Regions from separate parts of the Streptomyces sp. B15 genome, predicted to be linked through region 1. Evidence: riboswitches for the same ligand, from Rfam matches in the RefSeq annotation. Region 1 holds a riboswitch; each other region holds the start of a gene.

Region 1 (4,328 bases):
GGATCGCCGACCCGCAGTCCGTCGGCGGCGGCCTTGAAGCGCTCGGCGATCTCGTCGTAGCGGCTGCGCGGCGCGAGGATCCGGGTCTGGGCCACACACGCCTGGCCGTTGATCATCCAGGCGAACGGGGTGATGCCCGCGACCGCCGCTTCCAGATCGGCGTCGGGCAGGATGACTGCGGCCGACTTGCCGCCCAACTCCAGGGTGACCCGGGTCAGATTGCGGGAGGCCACCTCCATGACCCGCTTGCCCGCGGCCACGGAGCCGGTGAAGGACACCTTGTCGACGCCGGGGTGCCCCACGAGATACTCGCTCACCTCGCGATCGGCCGGCAGGATCGACAGCACACCCGGGGGCAGCCCGGCCTCGTCGGCGATCTCGGCCAGCAGATAGGCGTCCAGCGGGGTCTCCGGCGAGACCTTCAAAATCGCCGAGCAGCCGGCCAGCAGCGCGGGGGCCAGTTTGGCGGCGGCGGTGAACTGGGGCACGTTCCACGGCACCACGGCCGCCACCACCCCCACCGGCTCCCGGCGCACCAGCAGCGGACCGAGCACCCCGGCCCGGCGCTCCTCGTGGCGGAAGTGGGCGGCGATCTTGACCGCGGTGTCCCAGACCATCATCGCGGCGAGGGACTGGACCATGACGGCCGAGGTGTACGGGGTGCCGTTCTGGGCGCTGATGACCTTGGCGATCTCCTCGCTGCGCACGGCGAAGGCGTCCTTGATGCGGGTGACCGTCTCGATCCGTTCGGCCAGCGGGCGCTGCGCCCACACCCCGGAGTCGAAGGACTCGCGTGCCGCGCGTACGGCGCGGTCGACGTCCTCGCGCGAGGCGTGCGGGACACGCCCGATGGGCTGCTCGGTGTGCGGCGAGACCACCTCGATGGCCTCGCCGCCGGCCGGGTCGGTGAAGGTCCCGCCGATGTAGAGCTGCCGGTGATCGGCGTACGCGATTCCGCCGCCGGTTCCGCTGGGGTTGTCCATCATGCCCGTGCCCTCCCTCTCCGCCCCACCCGTCGGTGTGACACCTGACACTCTCCTGACAGCGCATCAGAACTAGTACCAGTTCTAGTTCTAGGGAACAATGCCTCTGCCGGCCCGCAGGCCGCCACGCCCGCGCACCGAACCGGGGGGAGCCGTCGCCATGACGAACGGACCGCAGGCCGACGACGAGGGGCCGGGGGGCGAGGCCGAGGGACCGCGGGTGCACGCCGAGGGACCGCGGGTCGACGACGGGGGACCGCGGGTGGACGCCGGATCGCGGGCAGCCCCGCGCGGGCCCCGGGTCACCGATCACGGGGGCGGAATCTGGAGCATCCCCGTACCCATCCCGGACAATCCCCTCGGCCACACCCTCGTCCATGTGATCGAGACGGACGCGGGGCCCGTGCTGATCGACACCGGCTGGGACGACCCCACCTCCTGGCAGACCCTCGCCGACGGGCTCACCGCCTGCGGCACCTCCGTCCGAGCGCTGCACGGCGTACTGGTCACCCACCACCATCCGGACCACCACGGACTCTCGGCGCGGGTACGGGAGGAGTCCGGCGCCTGGATCGCCATGCACGCGGCGGACACCGCCGTCGTGCGCCGCACCCGCCGTTCGGACCGTGGCCAGTGGCTCGGCTACCTCGCCGAGAAACTCGCGGCGGCCGGCGCCCCCGAGACCCATACGGCGCCGCTGCGCACGGCCCTCGCGGAGGGCAGGGGTGGAGCACTGCCCGGTGCGCGGGCCGCACTTCCCGACCGCGAGATCGAGCCGAACGAGCTGCTGGCCCTGCCGGGACGGCGGCTGCGCGCCGTCTGGACCCCGGGACACACCCCGGGGCACGTGTGCCTGCACCTGGAGGAGCAGCACCCGGGCAACCCGGCCCGCTCCGGCTCCGGCTCCGGCGACCCTGGCAACTCGGGTGGTCGGGGCCGTCCGGGTGGGCCGGGCCGGGGAGGGCGGCTGTTCTCCGGGGACCATCTGCTGCCCACGATCAGCCCGCACATCGGACTGTACGAGGACCCGGACAGCGACGAGAGCACCGATCCACTCGGCGACTATCTCGACTCCCTCGAACGGATAGCCAGGCTGCGGCCCGCCGAGGTGCTGCCCGCACACCAGTACGCCTTCACGGACGCGCAGGCCCGGGTCGACGAGCTCACCGCTCACCATGCGGAGCGCCTCTCCGGTCTGAGAGCACTGCTCTCGGAGCGCGACCTCACCCCCTGGCAGCTCGCCGAGACGATGCGTTGGAACCGCCCCTGGGGGGAGATCCCGTTCAGCTCCCGCAACATCGCCGTGGCCGAGGCCGAGGCCCATCTGCGCCATCTGGTCAAGCTCGGCCGGGCCGAGGCCGTCCCCGGCAGCACCCCGGTCACCTACCGCGCCACCGGCTGAGACCCCTGCCGCACGGCCACCGCGATCTGGAGTCGGACGAAGCGGGACCGGCCCGACGGAACGACCCGGTGGCCCGTCCGGCTACAGTGGCCGACAGCCAGACAACGCCTCCGACCGGGGGAAGCCGGTGCGAATCCGGCGCTGACCCGCAACCGTGAGCGGTCCGTCACCCCGTCGCCGTACGCCGGCCGCGGGTCGTCCTCCACGACCCGGCGTATGCGCGCAGGTGACCGGCCGCGAGCCGGAGCACCCGGGCGGAGGTGGGCTCCTGTGGCCGAACCAGGCCACCGGCCCGTCGAGGTATACGGAGCCGAGCCCGGTGCGCCGCGGTGCGGGGCCGCGAAGTCGCGAGCCCCCTCGGCGGGGCGGCCGTGCCCGGCTGCGGTCCGCTTCCGTCACCGAAAGGCACTCGCAATGTCACCGCGCCGCCGCCGCGCCACGGTCCTCGCCGCCGCCACCGTGCTGTGCGCGACAGCCGCACCCGTGGCATCCGCCGCCGCAACCGCGCCCCATGCCGCCGAGAAGCCGTCCGAGCTGCCGGACGGGCTCTACGGAACGGCCGACCCGAAGTACGACGGGGTGTGGCGGCAGTCGATGGCGCTGCTGGCGCTGGACGGCGCCGGTGCCGTCCCCGCGAAGAAGGCCGTCGACTGGCTGGCCGGCCAGCAGTGCGCCGACGGCTCGTTCACCGCCTACCGCGCCGACGCCGGCAAGAAATGCGACCCGGACGCCACTCCCTCGGACACCAACGCGACCGCCCTCGCCGTGCAGGCCCTCGCCGCAGTCGGCGGCCGGAGCGACGCGGTGCGGGAGGCCCTGGAGTGGCTGACCTCGGTCCAGAACAAGGACGGCGGCTGGGGCAGCGCCCCGCGCGCCGCCTCGGACGCCAATTCGACCTCGCTGGCCATCGGCGCCCTGCACGCGGCGGGCCGGAACCCGGAGAAGGCCACCGCCCAGGGCGGCAGGTCTCCCTACGACGCGCTGCTGTCCTTCCAGCTCACCTGCGGCGCGAAGGGCATCGAGAACGCCCCCGGCCAGCAGGGCGCCTTCGCCTACCAACCGGACAAGAAGGGCGAGCTCGCCCCGAACGACGACGCCACCGCGGCCGCCTCCCTCGCCGCGCTGGGCGAAGGCGCGCTGCCCGAACCGCTGTCCAAGGACGCCAAGGACAAGCCGGTCACACCACTGAAGTGCGCCTCGGACGCGGGCACCGACGCCGACGCGGACGCCGACGAGGGAGACAAGAAGGGCGTTCCGGGCGGCCGCAAGCAAGCGGCGGGTGCGGGCGCGGCCTATCTGGCCGCGACGCTGAAGAAGAACGGCGGCCACTTCAGCTCCGTGACTCCGGGCGACACGAAGAAGCAGCCCGACTACGCGAACACCGCGGACGCCGTCGTCGCGCTGGCGGCCGGCGGCCACCGGAAGCCGGCCAGGTCCTCCCTGACGTGGCTCGCGGACAACGTGAACAAGTGGGACAAGGCCAAGAACGACCCGGCCGCCATCAGCTCCCTCATGCTCGCCTCCCGCGCCGCCGGCGGCGACCCCACGAAGCTCGGCGGGACCGATCTCCTCTCCCGCCTCGGCGACACCGGCCCGAAGCCCGCAAAGATGCCGTCGGACGACGCGGACTCCTCCTCCGACAAGAAGGACGACGGCACCACCATCCCCGTCTGGGCCTTCATCCTGGTCGGTCTCGCCATCGGCGCCGGCTTCGGCATCCTGCTCAGCGGTCGCCGCAAGAGGCAGCAGCTGTGACGGCCCGGACGGCGCACGGCGCCACCGCGCCGGAGCCGCTCCTGCCCCGGCCCAGGCCCAGGCCCAGGCCCAGGCCCAGGGCAGGGGCGGGGGCGAAGGCAGGGGCAGTCGCGGGGTGGCGGGGCGTGCGCCTGCCGGTCGTCGCCCTCATGGCGGTCACGGCGCTCGCCTCGCCGGCCGCACTCCCG
Region 2 (4,328 bases), on a different contig from region 1:
GAGGTCAGCGACTGGGCGTACTGCGTCCAGCGGACCGACATCGGCCGCGGGCGGGCCACATCGCCGGCGAGGATCGGCGGGCGCACATAGCGGGTGCCGTACGACTGCACCCAGCCGTGCCGGGTGGCGAGGTACCCGGTGAGCTGTTCGGCGAAGAACTGCACCATGTCGTTGCGTTCGCCCTCGCCGTGCACCAGCACATCGAGTCCGGCACGCTCCTGGAAGGCGACCACCTCCCGGATCTGCGCCGCGATCCGCTGCTCGTAGGCGGTCTCGTCGATCCGGCCGGCCCGCAGGTCGGCGCGGGCCCTGCGCAGCTCGGCCGTCTGCGGGAACGAGCCGATGGTGGTGGTCGGCAGCGGCGGCAGACCGAGCCGGGTGCGCTGCGCCGCCGTGCGCCGGTGGTACGGGAGCGCGCGGCGGGTGTCCGCCTCGGTGACGGCGGCGCTGCGGGCCCGTACGGACTTGTCGTGGGTGAGCGGCGAGGCCGTACGGGAGGCCAGGTCGGCCCGGTTGGCGGCCAGCTCGGCGCTGATCGCGCCGGTCCCCTCCGACAGGCCGCGCGCCAGGGTGGCGGCCTCGGCCGCCTTCTGGCGCGCGAACGCCAGCCAGCGGGCGACCTGCGGATCGATTCGGCGCTCGGCCCGTGCGTCCAGCGGCACATGGAGCAGCGAGCAGGAGGTCGCCACATCGACCTGCCCGGCGAGGCCCAGCAGGGTGGCGAGGGTGGCCATGGACCGCTCGAGGTCGTTGATCCACACGTTGCGGCCGTCGACGACGCCGGCGACCAGCCGCTTGCCGGGCAGCCCGCCGACCGCGGCGAGCGCGTCCAGGTTGGCGGCGGCCGGACCGGTGAAGTCGAGGGCCAGCCCGTCCACGGGCGCCTTCGCCAGTACGGGCAGTGCCTCACCGAGCCGGTCGAAGTAGGAGGCCACCAGCAGCCGCGGACGGTCGGCCAGCTCGCCGAGGGCCCGGTACGCTTCCGCGGCCGCCGCCAGCTCGCCGGGGGTGCGGTCCTGCACCAGCGCGGGCTCGTCCAGCTGCACCCATCGGGCACCGGCGGCACGCAGATCCGCGAGCACCTCGGCGTAGACCGGCAGCAGCCGCTCCAGCAGTGTCAGCGGTTCGAAGTCGGGGGCGACCCCGGGCGCCGGCTTGGCCAGCAGCAGATAGGTGACGGGGCCGACGAGCACCGGCCGGGCCGCCGCCGCGCCCAGCGCCAGGGCTTCCCCCAGCTCGGCCGTCTGCTTGCCGGCGTCCGCCCGGAAGACGGTGTCCGGGGCCAGTTCGGGCACCAGGTAGTGGTAGTTGGTGTCGAACCACTTGGTCATCTCCAGCGGCGCCGCCTCCTGGGTACCGCGGGCCATCGCGAAGTAGCCGGCCAGCGGATCGGCCGCCACCGCTGCGCGGTGCCGCTCGGGGAGGGCACCGACCATGACGGTGGTGTCCAGCATGTGGTCGTAGTACGAGAAGTCCCCGGTGGGCACCTCGTCGATGCCCGCGTCGGCCAGCTGCCGCCAGTTGGCGCGGCGCAGTTCGGCGGCCGTGGAGTGCAGGGCCTCGGCGGTGACGCGGCCCTCCCAGTATCCCTCGACGGCCTTCTTCAGTTCACGGTTCGGCCCCTGCCGGGGGTAGCCGTGCACGGTAGCGCGCACCGGCGCGGTCGGGGCGGTGGCGCCCGGGTTCGCTGCTGTCGCTGTCACGCAACTCTCCTTCGCGAGTGTCTCAGCGCTCCCGGAACGGGACGAGGACGCGAAGGGATGGCGGCGACACGGTGCGGACGGACGCGTGGCTGGTGTCCGTCGCCTGGTGCGCGTGCTCTCCGACCCGCCCTCGAGGTCTCCGGGAGGACCGTACGCGGGTGGACGCGTACGGACAGCGGGCAGGTCTTCGGACTCGCGGGCACGCCTGCCGGTCTCCCGGCGGGCATCTACTGGCCGTCGCTTCCCGGACCGGTCCTCGGTCCAGTGCGTGTGACGGCGGTCGTTCCCGCTCACCGCTGCGGGGCAGTCCCGGACTCACACCGGGTTCCCTCTTACGACGCCTCCCGCCTGGCGGACGGGGCGAACCAGCTGCACGGCCAGCATAGCCGGGTGCGCGCCGGGTGCGGCCAGTGGCGGGGGTGCCCTACGTCTCCAGGAGGCGGGATTTCAGCCGGGCGCGGATGGCGGGGGAGAGCCCGAGGCCCTGCGCCAAATAGGTCTCCACGTCGCCCCACGTCTCGTCGATGGTCTCGAAGGCCGCGTGCAGATAGGCGGCGCGGGCATCGAAGAGCGGGGCGAGCAGCTCCATGACCTCCGGCGACATCCCCGCCTTGGACTTTCTGCTGCGGTACACCTTGTAGCGCCGGTGCGGCTGGTTGGACTGGAGGTAATCCTCCTCGATGGCGGCCCGCTCGACATCGAGCGCCAGCAGCGTGATGGCGATCGACAGGCCCGCCCGGTCCTTGCCGGCCGCGCAGTGCATCAGCGCGGGCACACTGTCCTCGGCGAGCGCGTGCAGGATGCGGCTGTGCTCGGCCGTGCGCTCGCGGATCATGGTGCGGTAGGAGTCGGTCATCCGCCGGGCGGCGAGCCCGTCGCCGAGGATGGCCCGGAGCTGGTCCAGCTCGCCGTCGCGCACCATCTTCCAGAACTCGGCGCCGTCGGCCGGGTCGGAGAGCGGCAGATTGACGTTGCGGACGCCGGGCAGTTCGATGTCGGGGCCGTCGAGCGCCTGGTCGGCGGAGTTGCGGAAGTCGAAGACGGTGTGCAGCTTGAGCTCGCCGAGGAAGGCGGCGTCCTCGGGCGTCGCCTGCGCCAGGTGCCCGCTGCGGAAGAGCACCCCGCGCCGGACCCGGCACCCGTCCACCGTCGGCAGGCCCCCGACGTCCCGGAAGTTGCGTACCCCCGTCAGCACCGTATCGGCGGACTCCACACTCACGCGCGCTCCCAGCATCTGCGACGACCGTCCGTTCGACCATAAGGCATGGATGCCTGAGGCGATCAGTCCTTGCGTGGTGACTTGTACGACGGCGCTCCGCCGCCCGGCGCCCGGTCCCGCCTGTGGTGGGAGGCCGTACGCTGGCCGTGTGAGCGAGGAGCTGTTCCCTCCGCCTGCGGTGCAGGTCACCGCGGGAGCCGTGCATCTGCCCCGCCGGCTGGCGCCCGGCGCGCAGCGCGAGCTGCTCGCGGCGTGCCGGCGGTGGGCGGTGCCGCCCGCGGGGCTGCGGACGGTACGGATGCCCAACGGTTCGCAGATGTCGGTGCGGCAGGTCAGCCTGGGACGGCACTGGTATCCGTACGGTTACGCCGCCACTGTCGTGGACGGTGGCGGAGAGCCGGTGAAGCCCTTCCCCGACTGGTTGGGCCGGTGGGCGCGGGCCGCCGTGGACGCCGCCGCCGAGGTGGCCGAGGAGCCGGTGTTCGGCGCCGTGCCGTGTGCCGTCCCGTACGACATCGCGCTGGTGAACTTCTACGGTGACGGCGCGCGCATGGGCATGCACCGGGACAGCGACGAGCGCTCCGCCGCGCCCGTCGTCTCCTTCAGCCTCGGGGACGCCTGCGTCTTCCGGTTCGGGAACACCGAGGGGCGGGGGCGGCCCTTGGGGGTCCCCCCGGACGGAGTCTGGGGGAGGGACGTGGAGCTGCGCAGCGGGGACGCCTTCGTCTTCGGCGGGCCCGCGCGGCTGGCGTATCACGGCGTGCCCCGTACCGAGCCCGGCTCCGCGCCGCCCGCGCTGGGGCTGCGGGGACGAGTCAACGTCACCGTCCGGGCGTACTGACCCGCGCGCGAAGGGTGCGCGGGGTGCGCCGAGTTGCGCGGGCGCCGGCTGTCAAGCGGAATCCGTCGGCTTTCACTCGTTGGGAGCTGGCGAACCCTGGCGAATCCGGTGTAAGGGCCAGGGCGGGGCGCGGCCGCGGGCTAGCGTGACCAGCGGTCGACGCCTCCCTCCCACCTCTGCGGTAGCGGCCTGCCGGCCCGGCCGGCCCCTTCGCGGCTCGTCGGCCTCTCACCTGCCTCAACTCTTCCGAGGAACCCATGCCCGAATCTCCGAGCCACCCGGCGCAGAACGGAAACGGGGAGCCACGCACCGTCTCCCGCGCCGCCCCGGCCGCTCCACCGACCGGAACCACCGGGAGAAACGTCCCCGCACGGCGGCGGCACGGCAGGCCCCGGACGCAGGCCCGGCCACGCGAGGGCGTGGGCGGCGTGGGCGACGCCGCAGTACGCCGTCGCCTGGTACGGCTCGCCGTGCTCCCCTCGGGGCTGGTCGCGGTCATCGGCGCCGTCGTGGTCGGCTGCGTGCTGCGGGGCGGGGCCGGTGCGGGACAGCCCGGCGCGCCGCT
Region 3 (4,328 bases), on a different contig from region 1:
GAGCACGCACCGCACCCGCCTCCGTACCCCGGCCCCGGGTACTCGACGGCGTACGCCCCGGGTACTCGACGGCGTACGCCTCGGCTGACCGGCACCGGTCGCTGCCGTTACGCTGAGCGCGGCGGCCGGTTCGTGCTCGGCTCACGCGCGCACGTCCCCGCCGGCCGGACCACCACGACCTGGCAGGAGTCCATCCGTGGCAGAGCGCAAGCCCATCGAGTCCTGGCTCACCGACATGGACGGTGTGCTGATGCACGAGGGGATCCCCGTCCCCGGCGCCGACTCGTTCATCAAGCGGCTCAAGGAGTCGGGGCGGCCGTTCCTGGTGCTCACCAACAACTCGATGTACACCCCCCGGGACCTGCACGCCCGGCTGTCCCGTATCGGACTGAGCGTGCCGACGGAGAACATCTGGACCTCCGCGCTGGCCACCGCGCAGTTCCTGGACGACCAGCGCCCCGGCGGCACCGCCTACGTCATCGGGGAGGCCGGGCTGACGACGGCCCTGCACGACATCGGGTACGTCCTGTCCGACGCCGACCCCGACTACGTGGTCCTCGGTGAGACCCGCACCTACAGCTTCGAGGCGCTGACCCGGGCCATCCGGCTGATCAACGACGGTGCCCGCTTCATCGCCACCAACCCCGACGAGACCGGACCCTCGGCCGAGGGCGCGCTGCCCGCCACCGGCTCGGTCGCCGCCCTCATCACCAAGGCCACGGGCCAGCACCCCTACTTCGTCGGCAAGCCCAACCCGCTGATGATGCGCGCCGGGCTGAACGCGATCGGCGCGCACTCCGAGACCAGCGCGATGATCGGTGACCGGATGGACACCGATGTGCGCGCGGGTATGGAAGCCGGACTGGAGACCTTCCTGGTGCTGACGGGTCTGACCCGGCCCGACGAGGTCGAGCGGTACCCCTACCGCCCCTCCAGCGTCGTCGATTCGATCGCGGACCTCGTCGACCGGGTCTGAGGACGACTTCCTTGCCCTGCAGGGGCCGCCGTGCGGAGTAGAGGGCCGTGCTCTGCGGATGCGGAGCGGCACCCCCGGGCGGAGCGTCTATGGCATCGGACCGATGCCCCGGAGGTCTCCGCCATGCCGCACGTCCCCGCACCCGCGACGCCGGTCCGCAGCGGGGCGGGCCGTTGGCGGCCGGCCGTCGGGGCGGGGTGGGTCCTGCTGATGGTGGTGGTGTGGCTGTGCGCTCCGGACTCCGGCGCGTCCGGTGCGGCCGGGGGCGGCCCGCTGCTGGGGGACGTCTCCCGGGCCGGCGGCCTCGCCGCGGAGGGCTCCGCCACGAAGCGTCCCGCTGCGGGGGCCGCCGCCCCCGCAGCGGCAGCCGGCCGGGGTCAGGCAGTGGGAGCGGCGGACTGCTCGCGGGGGGCGGACCGCTGCCGGCGCAGGGACGGGGCCGCGAAGACGGCACCCAGTACGCCCCACAGGACCACCTGTCCGCCCAGCGAGAGCATCCGGAAGTCCCACAGCAAGGTGGCGGGCACCGGGACCGTGTCCGGGTTGTCCGGCAGCAGGAAGAGCGCGGCCAAGGTGGCGACAACGGCTGCCGCGGCGCCCGACTGACGCACGGGCAGCCCGTGCCCGGCCTGCCCGAGCCGCTGGTGGACCTGGTGTGCCAGCACCGTTCCGAGTACGCCGATGACCAGCGCGGCCAGCCACAGGCCCTGCCGCTCGGTGACGGTGCCACCGTCGCCGACCCCCGGCGGGTTGGCGGGGTAGCGCAGCGCCGGAAGCAGGGACAGCGCGAGGAACCCGGCGCCGGCCAGGCCCATGGAGCGCTGCCAGCCGCGGCCGTCGTCCCGGGGCGCCGAGCGGTTGGGGGCACCTCCCGGCCGAAGGCTGGGGGACGACACGTGGGCGAGCGTGAAGAACACGCCGATCGCCAGACCGGCCACCACGGCGGTGACCACCAGTCCGAGGTGCTGGGTGCCCCGGCTGAAGAGCTCCTCGGCCTCGGCGGCATGGCTGTGCCCCGAGTGGGAGGCGCCCGCGTGCGCGGTGGCGGCTTCGGCTGCCGAGCGTTTCTCCTCCAGCCGGATGGCCCGGTCCATCAAGGGCTCGGCCAGCAGCAGTGAGAACAGCCCGGACGCCAGCCCCGCGATCCCGCCGGCCGCGAGGCCGCGGCCGAGCAGGGGCAGCAGGGGATAGGGAGTTGGTTGTGCGGAGACGGACATGACGAGCGACCCCCGATCGGTCAGTGGCAGGGGGCGCCGAACAGATGACGGCCGTCGTGCGAGAACTCGTGCAGATAGGAGCCGGTTGCCGAGACGAGGTTGCCGTTGTCGACGAAGACGGCGTACAGGGCGATCAGCGCGACGATCGCGGCGGCGGCGACGATGAGCCAGTCGCGGGCCCTGACGGTCGCCGGGTGTGCGGCGGCGCTCTCGGGTGCGACGGTCGTGCCGAGGGTGTGCTGGGACATCCGCGTGCCTCCTCCTGGGGTTTCCACGCCCCATCGGTGGAGAAGCGACAGATCAGTTCCTGACTTCCGCGGCCGCCGGGGCGGTTGCGGACACAGTGGCGGGACCGTCCCGGAGTCGCACCGGGTTCCTGAGCACTGTCGCCTCGATATGAAAGTGTGCCGTTCCGGAGGCTCCCAGCCTGTCATGACCACTGTCAACAAGGTCCCCGTCACACTCCCCGTCGCACCGGGTGCGGAACTCGGCCGTGCGAACCGGGCGTTGTGACACGATGGGGCGACGTTGTGGCCCGTCAGCGGTCCGGTCGGCGGCCGGCCGACGGTTCGGTCGATGGCCGGAGTACAGCCGAGGGGGAGTGGATGTACGGCAGCGCCAGTAGCGGCGCCCGGCGCCCGCGTACCGCGCGCGCGATATGCGCCCGCGCCCGGGGCGTCGCCGGGAGCGCGGTGGCGGGAGCCCTGTTGCTGGCCGGCTGCTCGTCGGGTGGCGGCGCGGACGACGGTGACCCGCAGGCGGGTCCCACCGTGCGGCAGCGCCCCGAGTCCGTGGCCCCGTACTGGGTCGACCCCGCGGGGAACGCCGCACGGCAGGCGCGTGCCTACGCCGAGGACGGCAAGTCGGCGCGGGCCGCACAGCTGAAGAAGATCGCCGAGCAGCCGGTGGCCGAGTGGATCGACTCGGCCGACCCCCGCGGCCACACCGCCCGCGTCACCAAGGCCGCGGCCGCCGCGGACCGGGGCGCGCTGCTCGTCCTCTACAACGTGCCGCAGCGGGACTGCGGGCAGTACAGCAAGGGCGGCGCGAAGGACGCGGCGGCCTACCGCGCTTGGCTGGACGGCGTCGTGGCAGGCATCGGGAAGCGCACCGCCACGGTGATCGTGGAGCCGGACGCACTGGCCCACACCGTCTCCGGCGCGTGCGCCGCGCCCCAGCTGCGCGAGGAGCGCTACCGGCTGCTGCACGACGCCGTCACCCGGCTCAAGGGGCTCCCCGGCACGACGGTCTACCTGGACGCCGGAAACCCGGACTGGGTCCGCGACCCGGGCGCGCTGGTCGAGCCCCTCCGCCGGGCGGGGATCGGCAAGGCCGACGGGTTCGCGCTGAACGTCTCCAACTTCCAGACCACCGCCTCGAACGTCGCCTACGGCAAGCGGCTGTCCTCGATGGTCGACGGCAAGCACTTCGTCGTCGACACCAGCCGGAACGGCAACGGGCCGCTGCGCGGCAGCGGGGACGAGCGCTGGTGCAACCCGCCCGGCCGGGCGCTGGGCGAGGCGCCCACCACCCGGACAGGACACGACAAGGTGGACGCCTATCTGTGGATCAAACGGCCGGGCGAGTCGGACGGCCAGTGCCGCGGCGGCCCCGCGCCGGGCACGTGGTGGCCGTCCTACGCCCTGGAACTGGCCCGCAACACGAAGGGGTGAGCCGTGACAGGCGGCTGACCAGGGGGTGCCCCTGGCTGTCCGTTGCAGGCCAGGGGTGCGTTGTGGCTGTGGGGGCATCTCCCGGCCGAAGGCTGGGGGAGCAGTTCCCCGCGCGCCTGACGGGGCGGGACCCCTACTTCGGGTCGCCCGTGGTGATGGGGGCGTGCGCCGCGTCGGGGTCGATGCCCACATGGACCCACTGGGCCTTCGAGGGTACGCCGTCCCCGTCCACGCCGAAGACCATCCACCAGCCGGGCGTGACCAGGGACGGATCGTCCGGAATGGTGGTGGTCACCGTTCCATCGGCGGACCGCTTCATCTTCAGCGCGACGGACGACTGCTCCACGTTCGTCACGTGTGTGAAGGAGCCGGGTCGCACCAGCCGCAGCCGCTTCAGCGAGGTGGCGTCCTTGCTCTCGAGGGAGAGCCGGGAGCCGGGCCTCAGCTTCTCCGGGTTGCCTT

Evidence for each region. A riboswitch is a leader RNA that binds a small molecule or an ion and turns the genes downstream of it on or off. The one in region 1 is predicted to bind cobalamin.
Region 2: linked by a shared signal. The riboswitch ahead of metE (5-methyltetrahydropteroyltriglutamate--homocysteine S-methyltransferase) and the one ahead of KBY19_RS21505 (prenyltransferase/squalene oxidase repeat-containing protein) in region 1 are both predicted to bind cobalamin.
Region 3: linked by a shared signal. The riboswitch ahead of KBY19_RS20885 (CbtB-domain containing protein) and the one ahead of KBY19_RS21505 (prenyltransferase/squalene oxidase repeat-containing protein) in region 1 are both predicted to bind cobalamin.

The regions. Positions count from the first base shown of each region.
Region 1 is NZ_JAGPXJ010000049.1:165-4,492, reverse strand. Features, by position in the region: gene KBY19_RS21515 (aldehyde dehydrogenase) at 1-983, opposite strand, end outside; gene KBY19_RS21510 (MBL fold metallo-hydrolase) at 1,144-2,385, shown strand; cobalamin riboswitch at 2,503-2,637, shown strand; gene KBY19_RS21505 (prenyltransferase/squalene oxidase repeat-containing protein) at 2,800-4,140, shown strand; partial or broken gene KBY19_RS21500 (hypothetical protein) at 4,266-4,328, shown strand, end outside.
Region 2 is NZ_JAGPXJ010000105.1:3,703-8,030, reverse strand. Features, by position in the region: gene metE (5-methyltetrahydropteroyltriglutamate--homocysteine S-methyltransferase) at 1-1,703, opposite strand, end outside; cobalamin riboswitch at 1,864-2,088, opposite strand; gene KBY19_RS31330 (tyrosine-protein phosphatase) at 2,128-2,937, opposite strand; gene KBY19_RS31325 (alpha-ketoglutarate-dependent dioxygenase AlkB) at 3,071-3,763, shown strand; gene KBY19_RS31320 (ATP-binding protein) at 4,021-4,328, shown strand, end outside.
Region 3 is NZ_JAGPXJ010000047.1:15,553-19,880, reverse strand. Features, by position in the region: gene KBY19_RS20895 (HAD-IIA family hydrolase) at 197-976, shown strand; gene KBY19_RS20890 (CbtA family protein) at 1,354-2,193, opposite strand; gene KBY19_RS20885 (CbtB-domain containing protein) at 2,214-2,441, opposite strand; cobalamin riboswitch at 2,474-2,614, opposite strand; gene KBY19_RS20880 (glycoside hydrolase family 6 protein) at 2,799-3,866, shown strand; gene KBY19_RS20875 (kelch motif-containing protein) at 4,000-4,328, opposite strand, start outside.